2 regions of the Mesorhizobium sp. P3_A8 genome follow, and region 2 is predicted to be linked to the other one. Evidence: riboswitches for the same ligand, from Rfam matches in the RefSeq annotation. Region 2 holds a riboswitch; the other holds the start of a gene.
What was found. A riboswitch is a leader RNA that binds a small molecule or an ion and turns the genes downstream of it on or off. The one in region 2 is predicted to bind cobalamin.

Region 1: it holds a riboswitch for cobalamin, as region 2 does, so the genes downstream of both, AC1DX4_RS01300 (aromatic ring-hydroxylating oxygenase subunit alpha) here and AC1DX4_RS20805 (DUF1636 family protein) in region 2, are expected to answer to the same signal.

The regions. Positions count from the first base shown of each region.
Region 1 covers NZ_JBFUGI010000001.1:290,268-294,626, forward strand. The annotation lists gene AC1DX4_RS01280 (ABC transporter ATP-binding protein) at 1-141, shown strand, start outside; gene AC1DX4_RS01285 (DUF680 domain-containing protein) at 227-466, opposite strand; gene AC1DX4_RS01290 (DUF680 domain-containing protein) at 534-737, opposite strand; gene AC1DX4_RS01295 (DUF680 domain-containing protein) at 810-1,010, opposite strand; cobalamin riboswitch at 1,505-1,706, shown strand; gene AC1DX4_RS01300 (aromatic ring-hydroxylating oxygenase subunit alpha) at 1,821-3,068, shown strand; gene AC1DX4_RS01305 (FAD-binding oxidoreductase) at 3,089-4,189, shown strand.
Region 2 covers NZ_JBFUGI010000008.1:296,636-300,994, reverse strand. The annotation lists gene AC1DX4_RS20815 (NADH-quinone oxidoreductase subunit A) at 1-78, opposite strand, end outside; gene AC1DX4_RS20810 (winged helix-turn-helix domain-containing protein) at 411-1,610, shown strand; cobalamin riboswitch at 1,640-1,845, shown strand; gene AC1DX4_RS20805 (DUF1636 family protein) at 1,885-2,313, shown strand; gene cobW (cobalamin biosynthesis protein CobW) at 2,316-3,353, shown strand; gene AC1DX4_RS20795 (cobaltochelatase subunit CobN) at 3,372-4,359, shown strand, end outside.

The sequences.
Region 1 (4,359 bases), on a different contig from region 2:
CTGGTGACCAAGCTGCCCGGCAATGCCGAGGTCAAGCGCGGCTCGACATTGCGGCTTAGCGCCAATGGCGAAGACCTGCACATCTTCGATGCGGACGGACATTCCTTCGCGCTCCAAAAGCCGGAAGCAAAGGCGGCCTGAGGCGAACAGCTCCGCTGAATCAAGGCACATAAAAAAGAGCGGCGGGCCAGGCCCGCCGCTCTTTTTTGGAGGTCAGCTTCGGCTGTTAGTGGTTGCCGAAGAGGTCCCGGTCACTGCTCTGAGGGATCGACTTCTGCACGTCGCCCGACGAATTGAGCAGCTTGTAGACGGGCGAGCCGCTGTTGCGGATCGAAGCCGTACGCGAATTGTCGACCGAAGTCGCGGCAGGCTGGTTGGCGCCATTGGAGCCGTAGTTGTCGCTGCCTGCGAAGGCGCTGCCGGAGATGGCCAGAACGGCGGCGGCAGCAAGGATGATCTTCTTCATTTCAAGTCTCCTGAATTTTGAGTTTCACGGGAGCAGCGGGGCAAACCGCCGCTCCCGGAATCGGCTGTTAGCGGCCGAAAAGATTACGATCGGCACCCTGAACAGGTGCCTGGGCAGCCGGTTCCGACTTCTTGATCGAAGCCGTGTAAGAGCTGTCGGTCGAAGCAACGGCAGGCTGGTTGGCGCCATTGGAGCCGTAGTTGTCGCTGCCGGCAAAGGCGCTGCCGGAGATGGCCAGGACGGCGACGGCAGCAATGATGAACTTGTTCATGTTAGTCTCCTGAATTTCTTAAGGTCGGCCAGAGCGGCGGACAAAAACCCCGCCGTTGGCCGGGATCGGCTGTTAGTGGTTGCCGAAGAGGTTGTGGTCAGCACCCTGGACAGGCGTCTGAGCAGCCGGTTCCGACTTCTTGATCGAAGCGGTGTGCGAGCTGTCGACAGCAGCAGCTGCCGGGGAGGCATTCGAACCGTAGTTGTCGCTACCAGCGAAGGCGCTGCCGGAAATGGCCAGAAGGGCGGCGGCAGTGAGAACAATCTTTTTCATTTTGGGTACTCCAGTATTTTTTTCCGTCCGTCTAGCGGCGTGTCTTGGGATTAAAATCGCGTCGTTCGGACAGCCCCGATGTGGGAAAGCCAGCTGGCCGTTTCCAATCACGAAGTTGTTCCGTGTGGACCAAGTATCCACCACTTGAAATTGTACCAAGGCCCTCTTGATCGAACATTTTTCCTATTGATATCAAAAAGTTAGTTGAAACCAGCACTGCGATCACCAACTGTATCGGAGGCTCAGCGTTCACACCGTCCTGCACGCACCGTCAACAGAAACGAACCGTTCGGTTCGATTTTAGAATGTGCTAATAGTCACTTTTCGAAACCGTTAACCCTTTTTGCCCCCGTTTCGGGTCGATTTTGATAGCCGGCACAGCCGGCACCACGATGATTTCCGTGACCACGGTCCTTGACCGATCATTGCGCATGCGTGTCGCGCCACATGGATGCGATGTCGCTTTCATGCCGATGTCGCAAGCGCTGTCGTGATTAGATCATGACATCTCAGGTGCCGCTTCGTGACGATGGAGCGGAGAATTGGGAAGCCGGTCAGAATCCGGCGCTGCCCCCGCAACGGTGGTGGAGTTCAAGTCGCAACGGGAGACCACTGGGCGAAAGCCTGGGAAGGTGTCGCGATGGTCCGCAAGGACAACTCCAGAGCCCGGAAACCAGCCCGAGATTTCTAGACTCGACTGATCGCGGTGGGCGGTCAAGAGGCGGATGGTGCATGCCCGGCTTTCGCCGGCCTGCGCCCGATCCTTCCTCAATCACCACCAGTTCAGTCCTTGAACGAAGAGGACAGGACATGGATACGCGCAACGACATGCTGAGGCTCTTGAACAGCCGCAGGGACGGATTCTCGCTCGAGCAGCCCTTCTACACGGATCCCGATTTCTTCAAACTGGACATGGAGCTGATCTGGTATCGCGACTGGCTGTTCATCGGCCATGATTGCGAACTGCCGAAGCCCGGCAGCTTCATCACCGTACAGATCGGCGACTATCCGGTCGTGCTGGTGCGCGATCAGCAGGGCGAGATCAACGCCTTCCACAATTCCTGCCGCCATCGCGGCAGCCGCGTCTGCAACACCGACAAGGGCATGGCCGCCAAGCTGGTCTGCCCTTATCACCAGTGGACCTACGAGCTGGACGGAAGGCTGCTGTTTGCCCGCCAGATGGCCGACGGCTTCGACAAGAGCCAGTTCGGCCTGAAGCCGGTCGCCTGCGAGAGCGTGGCCGGCTACATCTTCATCTGCCTGGCCAAGGAGCCCGCCGACTTCGCACCGATGCGGGCGATGATCGAGCCCTACCTCAAGCCGCACCGCCTGGGCGAAGCAAAGATCGCCTTCGAGAGCACGATCGTCGAGAAGGGCAACTGGAAGCTCGTCTGGGAAAACAACCGCGAGTGCTACCATTGCGCCGGCAATCACCCGGAGCTGTGCAAGACCTTCCCGGAAGCCCCGACGGTGACCGGCGTGCAAGGCGCCGACAGCGACCCGGAGATGCTGGCGCATTGGGCCAAATGCGAGGCAGCCGGCCTGCCGAGCAAGTTCCGCATCGACCCGGCCGGGCAGTACCGCGCCACCCGCGCGCCGCTGCTGCGTGACGCAGTCAGCTACACGATGAACGGCAAGCGGGCGGTGAAGAAGAACCTGTCCGACAGCGTCTCGGCCGACCGTATCGGCACGTTGATGCACTATCACTACCCGACGACCTGGAATCATATCCTGATCGACCATGCGGTCACCTTCCGCGTGCTGCCGATCAGCGCCACGGAAACCGCGGTGACGACCAAATGGCTGGTCCACAAGGATGCGGTCGAGGGCGTCGATTACGATCTCGCCGAACTCACCCATGTCTGGACCGAGACCAACGACCAGGACCGCCGCATCGTCGAGGAAAACGCCTTCGGCATCCTGTCGCCAGCCTATGAACCCGGCCCCTATTCGGAGCTGCATGAGGGCGGCGTGATCCAGTTCGTCGACTGGTACGCCCGCTTCATCGGTCCGCGCCTTGCCGATGGCGGCCGGCCGGCGCTGCGCAGTGTCGCTTGAGAGGTTGAGGGATGAACGCGATGACGGATCTTGGCCTTTATCGCCATCTCGACCAGATGGCGCCCTGGAACGACAGGCTGCAGGTGCTGGAAGTGATCGGCGTCAGCGACGAAGCGCCTGACGTCAGGACCTTCACCTTCCGCTCCGACAACCAGACCTGGTTCCGCTACAAGCCGGGCCAGTTCGTGACGCTGGAGCTGCCGACACCGGACGGGCCGCTGATGCGCACCTATACGCTGTCGTCCTCGCCGTCGCGGCCGTTCTCGATCGCGGTGACGGTGAAGGCGCAGGCAGGCAGCATCGGCACGCGCTGGATGTTCGATCACCTGAAGCCCGGCTCGCACGTCAAGGCCTATGGGCCGGCGGGCGACTTTTCGCTGCACAGCCATCCGGCGGCCAAATATCTGTTCATCTCGGCCGGCTCCGGCGTGACGCCGATGATGTCGATGCTGCGCTGGCTGAATGACTGCGCGCCATGGACCGATGTCGGCTTCGTCAACTGCGCGCGGCGCGCCGAAGAGATCATCTTCCGCAAGGAGCTCGAACTGCTCGGCGGCCATATGCCGGGCCTATCGCTCGGCTTCATGATCGAGGAGCGGTCGAGCCGCGAGGGCTGGTACGGCCATATGGGCCGCATCGACGCCATCCGGCTGCCGCTGCTGGCGCCCGATTTCCGTGAACGCGAGATCTTCTGCTGCGGTCCGGATCCCTTCATGCGCGCCGTGCGCGGCATGCTGGACGCCGCCGGCTTCGACATGACGAAGTACCACCAGGAAAGCTTTGCCGCACCCGCGGTGGAGGAAGTCCCGGCGCCGTTCGCAGCACCGACGCAAGACGGCGTCGCCGTTGCCGTCGAAGCCGCAACACCGATCCGCTTCGCGCTTTCGGACGTCGACGCGGAGTGCGTCGCCGGCCAGACCGTGCTGCAGACCGCGCGCTCTTCGGGCGTGCGGATTCCGGCGGCCTGCGAGTTCGGCCTGTGCGGAACCTGCAAGGTGAGGAAAGTCTCCGGCGCCGTCGAGATGAGCCACAATGGCGGCATCCTCGATCACGAAATCGATGACGGCTTCATCCTCGCCTGTTGCTCGAAGCCGTTGTCGGCTCTCGAAATCGAAGCGTAGACAATATCGGGGCGGCTTAGCGCGGCATGGTCCTCGGCCGCTCCGACGACGAACGCCATGCCGCGTGGCAAGGCGGCACCAGATGAGACGACGAGGCAGGCGCCTACGCTGAAGGCTAGACCTTGTTGCCTGTCCTGGACATGGGACGACGTCACCGTGGCGCCGTGCCC
Region 2 (4,359 bases):
CAGCAGCGCCAGGCCGACGACCAGTGCCACGCCGATGAACAGGACGATGGGCAGGTACGAACTGAGGAGTGCGTTCATGCAGCGGTTTCCGTTGGCGCCAATCCACTTTGATTACAGCACCGGACCTTAATGCGGAAGCGTGACAGTTTAACCGCTGAACCGTTTTAAGGGGCCTATGCTGCAACGCGGCGAGGGTTAGCGCAGCACTTCCAGCGAAGCAAGTCAAACCTTGTTCAAAACGCAGTGCTGGACGGCATATCCGAAGAAACTGGTCCGATCCGCTCTTGTTTGATTTCCTTCACTTTTTACTCCACTTTTCTCTCCTGACAGGGTTGCCGCCAAAACCCTGCTAGCATGAGCTGGAATCACCCGTCAGAACCTCGGTTCAACAAGCCCTCAGAGTCCGCCGAATGAAGGAAAAGATCTCGCTCGCCACCGCCCGGCGCATCGCGCTCGCCGCTCAAGGGTTTCTTGATCCGCGCCCAAATGGCACACCCGACCGCCGCCACTTCGCCCGTGTGCTCTCCCGCACCGGCCTGCTGCAGATCGATTCCGTCAGCGCGGTGGTGCGCGCGCATTATATGCCGCTCTATTCGCGCCTTGGCCCCTACCCGCTCGCTCTGCTCGACAATGCTGCGGTGACGCGCAAGCGCACGGTCTTCGAATACTGGGCGCATGAGGCGTCGTTCCTGCCGGTCGAGACCTATCCGCTGATGCGTTGGCGCATGCAGCGCGCCGAGCAAGGCGACGAAATGTATCTGGGATTGGCCAAATGGGGCCGCGAGCACGCCGCCTATATAGAAGAGATCTACCGCGCGGTCGCCGAGCGCGGCCCGATCGCTGCTTCAGCACTCGAAGGTCAGAAGGGCTCGGGCGGCTGGTGGGGCTGGAGCCATGCCAAGCACGCCTTCGAATGGCTGTTCTGGGCCGGGCGCATTACGACGGCGCACCGCCGTGGCTTCGAACGCTTCTACGACCTGCCGGAGCGCGTGCTGCCGCAGGCGATCCTCGATCTGCCGGTGCCGGCCGCCGAGGACGCGCATCGCGAATTGCTGCGCATTTCCGCCCGCGCCCACGGCATCGCGACATCAAGCGACCTGCGCGACTATTTCCGGCTGTCGCCAGCCGACATGAAGGGGCGGCTGGAGGAACTGGTCGAGACCGGCGAGTTGGTGCCGGTGCGTGTCGAAGGCTGGGACAAGCCGGCTTACCTTCACAGGGACGCCCGTTTGCCCCGAAAAATCGAGGCCCGCGCCTTGCTGGCGCCGTTCGATCCTGTTGTCTTCGAGCGGTCGCGCTCGGAGCGGCTGTTCGATTTCCACTACCGCATCGAGATCTACACACCGGCCGAAAAGCGGCAATACGGCTACTACGTCCTGCCCTTCCTGCTCGGCGACCGGATCGTGGCACGCGTCGACCTCAAGGCAGACCGGCCGGCCAGCGTCCTGCGCGTCCATGCCGCCTACTCCGAGCCCGGCGCACCGCCTGAAACAGCGGCAGAACTCTTCGAGGAACTGAAGCAGATGCAGGGCTGGCTCGGGCTCGAGCGCATGGAAGTGACGCCGGCCGGCGATTTGGGGCCGGCGCTGGCCGACATGGCGGTGTCGTAAGCTCGCGTTGACACCGCTACCCGCAAAAGCCTAAATCCGGTTCAGACGGTCCCTTGCCCGCAACGGCAAGGGCTAAGAGGGAATGCGGTGCGGGATTTCGATCTCAAATCCGCGGCTGTCCCCGCAACTGTAAGCGAAGAGCCAAGGCCGAAAGCCACTGGGAGGTTCCCGGGAAGGCGGCTACCGAAGGCGATGACTCGCGAGCCAGGAGACCTGCCGTCTGCGACAGAAGAATCCGATCGCCCGGCGGGTTTCCGGGCAAGGAGCCCGGTTTTTGGACCAGAACAGCAGTTTTTCGGCTGGCACAGCGGATATTCCGTCCGCCAACAGTGATGCTTTGGCCGGCGTCACCATCATTGTCTGCGCCTCCTGCCGCGATGAGACCGGCTCGGATGCCCATCCGCGTGCCGGCGAACTTTTGGCTGAGGACACGCGCCGTGCAGCGTCTGACGACCATATCCGCGTGCGCACGGTCGAATGCCTCGGCAATTGCAAGCGTCGGCTCAGCGCCGCCATCCTGCGCGACGGCTGCTGGAGCTATGTGTTTGGCGACCTGACCCTGACCAGTGGCGCCGACCTCGTCACCGGCGCAAAGCTCTTCGCCACGTCAACGGACGGCCTCATCCCATGGCGCGGCCGGCCCGATTCGCTCAAGCGCGGCCTCGTGGCCCGCATTCCACCCCTCGACATGCTGAAGGACTAACCATGACCGCTTCCGTCTCCCGTGTTCCCTGCACTGTCGTCACCGGCTTCCTTGGCGCCGGCAAGACGACGCTGGTCCGCCATCTCCTGGAAAACGCCGGCGGCAAGCGCATCGCCATCATCGTCAACGAGTTCGGCGATATCGGTATCGACGGCGAGATTTTGAAAGGCTGCGGCATCGACACGTGCCCGGAAGAAAACATCGTCGAACTGGCCAATGGCTGCATCTGCTGCACCGTCGCCGACGATTTCGTGCCGGCGCTCGACAAGATCCTGTCGCTGACGCCGAAGGTCGACCATATCCTGATCGAGACCTCGGGCCTCGCTCTGCCCAAGCCGCTGGTCCAGGCTTTCCAGTGGCCGACGGTGAAGAGCCGTGTGACCGTCGACGGCGTCATTGCGGTTGTCGATGGCCCGGCGCTTGCCGAAGGCCGCGTCGCCAACGACATGGACGCCTTGCAGGCGCAGCGCGCCGGGGATGACAGCCTCGACCATGACGACCCGGTCGAGGAGGTGTTCGAGGACCAGATCGCCTGCGCCGACCTGATCATCCTGTCGAAGAGCGACCTGATGGACGCCGCCGGCTCGGCCCGCGCCAATGCCATCATTGGCGAACACTCCGCCCGAGCCGTGAAGATCGTGCCGACGTCGTATGGCAAGGTCGACCCCTCGGTGCTGCTCGGCCTCGGGCTCGCCGTCGAGGACGACATCGAAAACCGCAAGTCCCATCATGACGGCGCGTTCGACCACGAGCATGACGACTTCGACACCTTCATCGTCGACATTGCCTCGATCGCCAATCCGGACGAGCTGGCCAAGCGCGTCGCCACCGCCGCCGAACAGGAAAACGTGCTGCGCGTGAAAGGCTTCGTCGAGGTCGGCGGCAAACCGATGCGGCTTTTGCTGCAGGCCGTCGGCCCGCGCGTCAATCATTACTACGACCGCGCTTGGACCGCTGAGGATGACCGCCGCTCGCGCCTCGTCGTCATCGGCCTCAAGGGGCTGAACCGCCCGGCAATCGAGCGTATACTCGCCGGCTGATCTCGGACACGGGCCGCGATGCACATCCTCACCACGACCTCCGCCTCGCTCGACGATCTCGCCGAGCCGGTCGATCTGCGGCAGACGCCGGCGGATATCGTGGCCCTGTCCTTCACCGACAGCGACCTTGCCGGCCTTGCGGCAGCGTGGAAAGCGGATGCCGACCGCCTGCCCTCGATGCGGCTGGCCGCACTTCGCGACCTGCGCCATCCCATGTCCGTTGACCTCTGGGTCGACAGCGTCGCCCGCCACGCCAAGATCATCCTGGTGCGCATCCTCGGCGGCTACGACTGGTGGCGCTATGGCTGCGACCAGCTTGCCGCGACCGCCCGCGAACACGGGATTAAACTCGCGCTGCTTCCAGGTGAAAGCCACGACGAGGATATCAGGCTGATCGAAGCCTCGACGCTGCCACGCGAGGAATTGGATAGCCTGCTCGGCTATTTCCGCGAGGGCGGCCCGGCCAATATGAGCGCACTGGTGCAGCGGCTGGCGGGGCTGGCGGGACGGGAAGCAGCTGTCACCGAGCCGGTCAGCGTGCCGAAAGCGGGCTACTACGAGCCGAACCGCGGCGTCGTCCCCCTCCCCCTCCAAGGGGAGGAAAATGCCGCTCCCGTCATTCCCATCCTGTTCTACCGCTCGATGCTGCTCGCCGCCGATGTCGAGCCCGTCGACGCCCTTTTTGAAGCGCTCCGCCAACGCGGTATCGCGCCGGTCCCAATCTTCGTCTCCAGCCTGAAAGACCCGACCTCGCTGGCGTTCGTGGAAACCGCGCTGGCCGCCCTGAACCCCGCCGCCATCATCACCGCGACCGCCTTCGCCTCCGGCGCCGAACCCAGCGTCGAAACCCTGTTCGACCGTGCCGGCGTGCCCGTCTTCCAGGTCATCGTCGCCACCACCCGCCGCGACGTCTGGGAGAACAACCAGCGCGGCCTGGCGCCCGCCGACCTTGCCATGCATGTCGTGCTGCCGGAGCTGGACGGCCGCATCCTCGCCGGCGCCATTT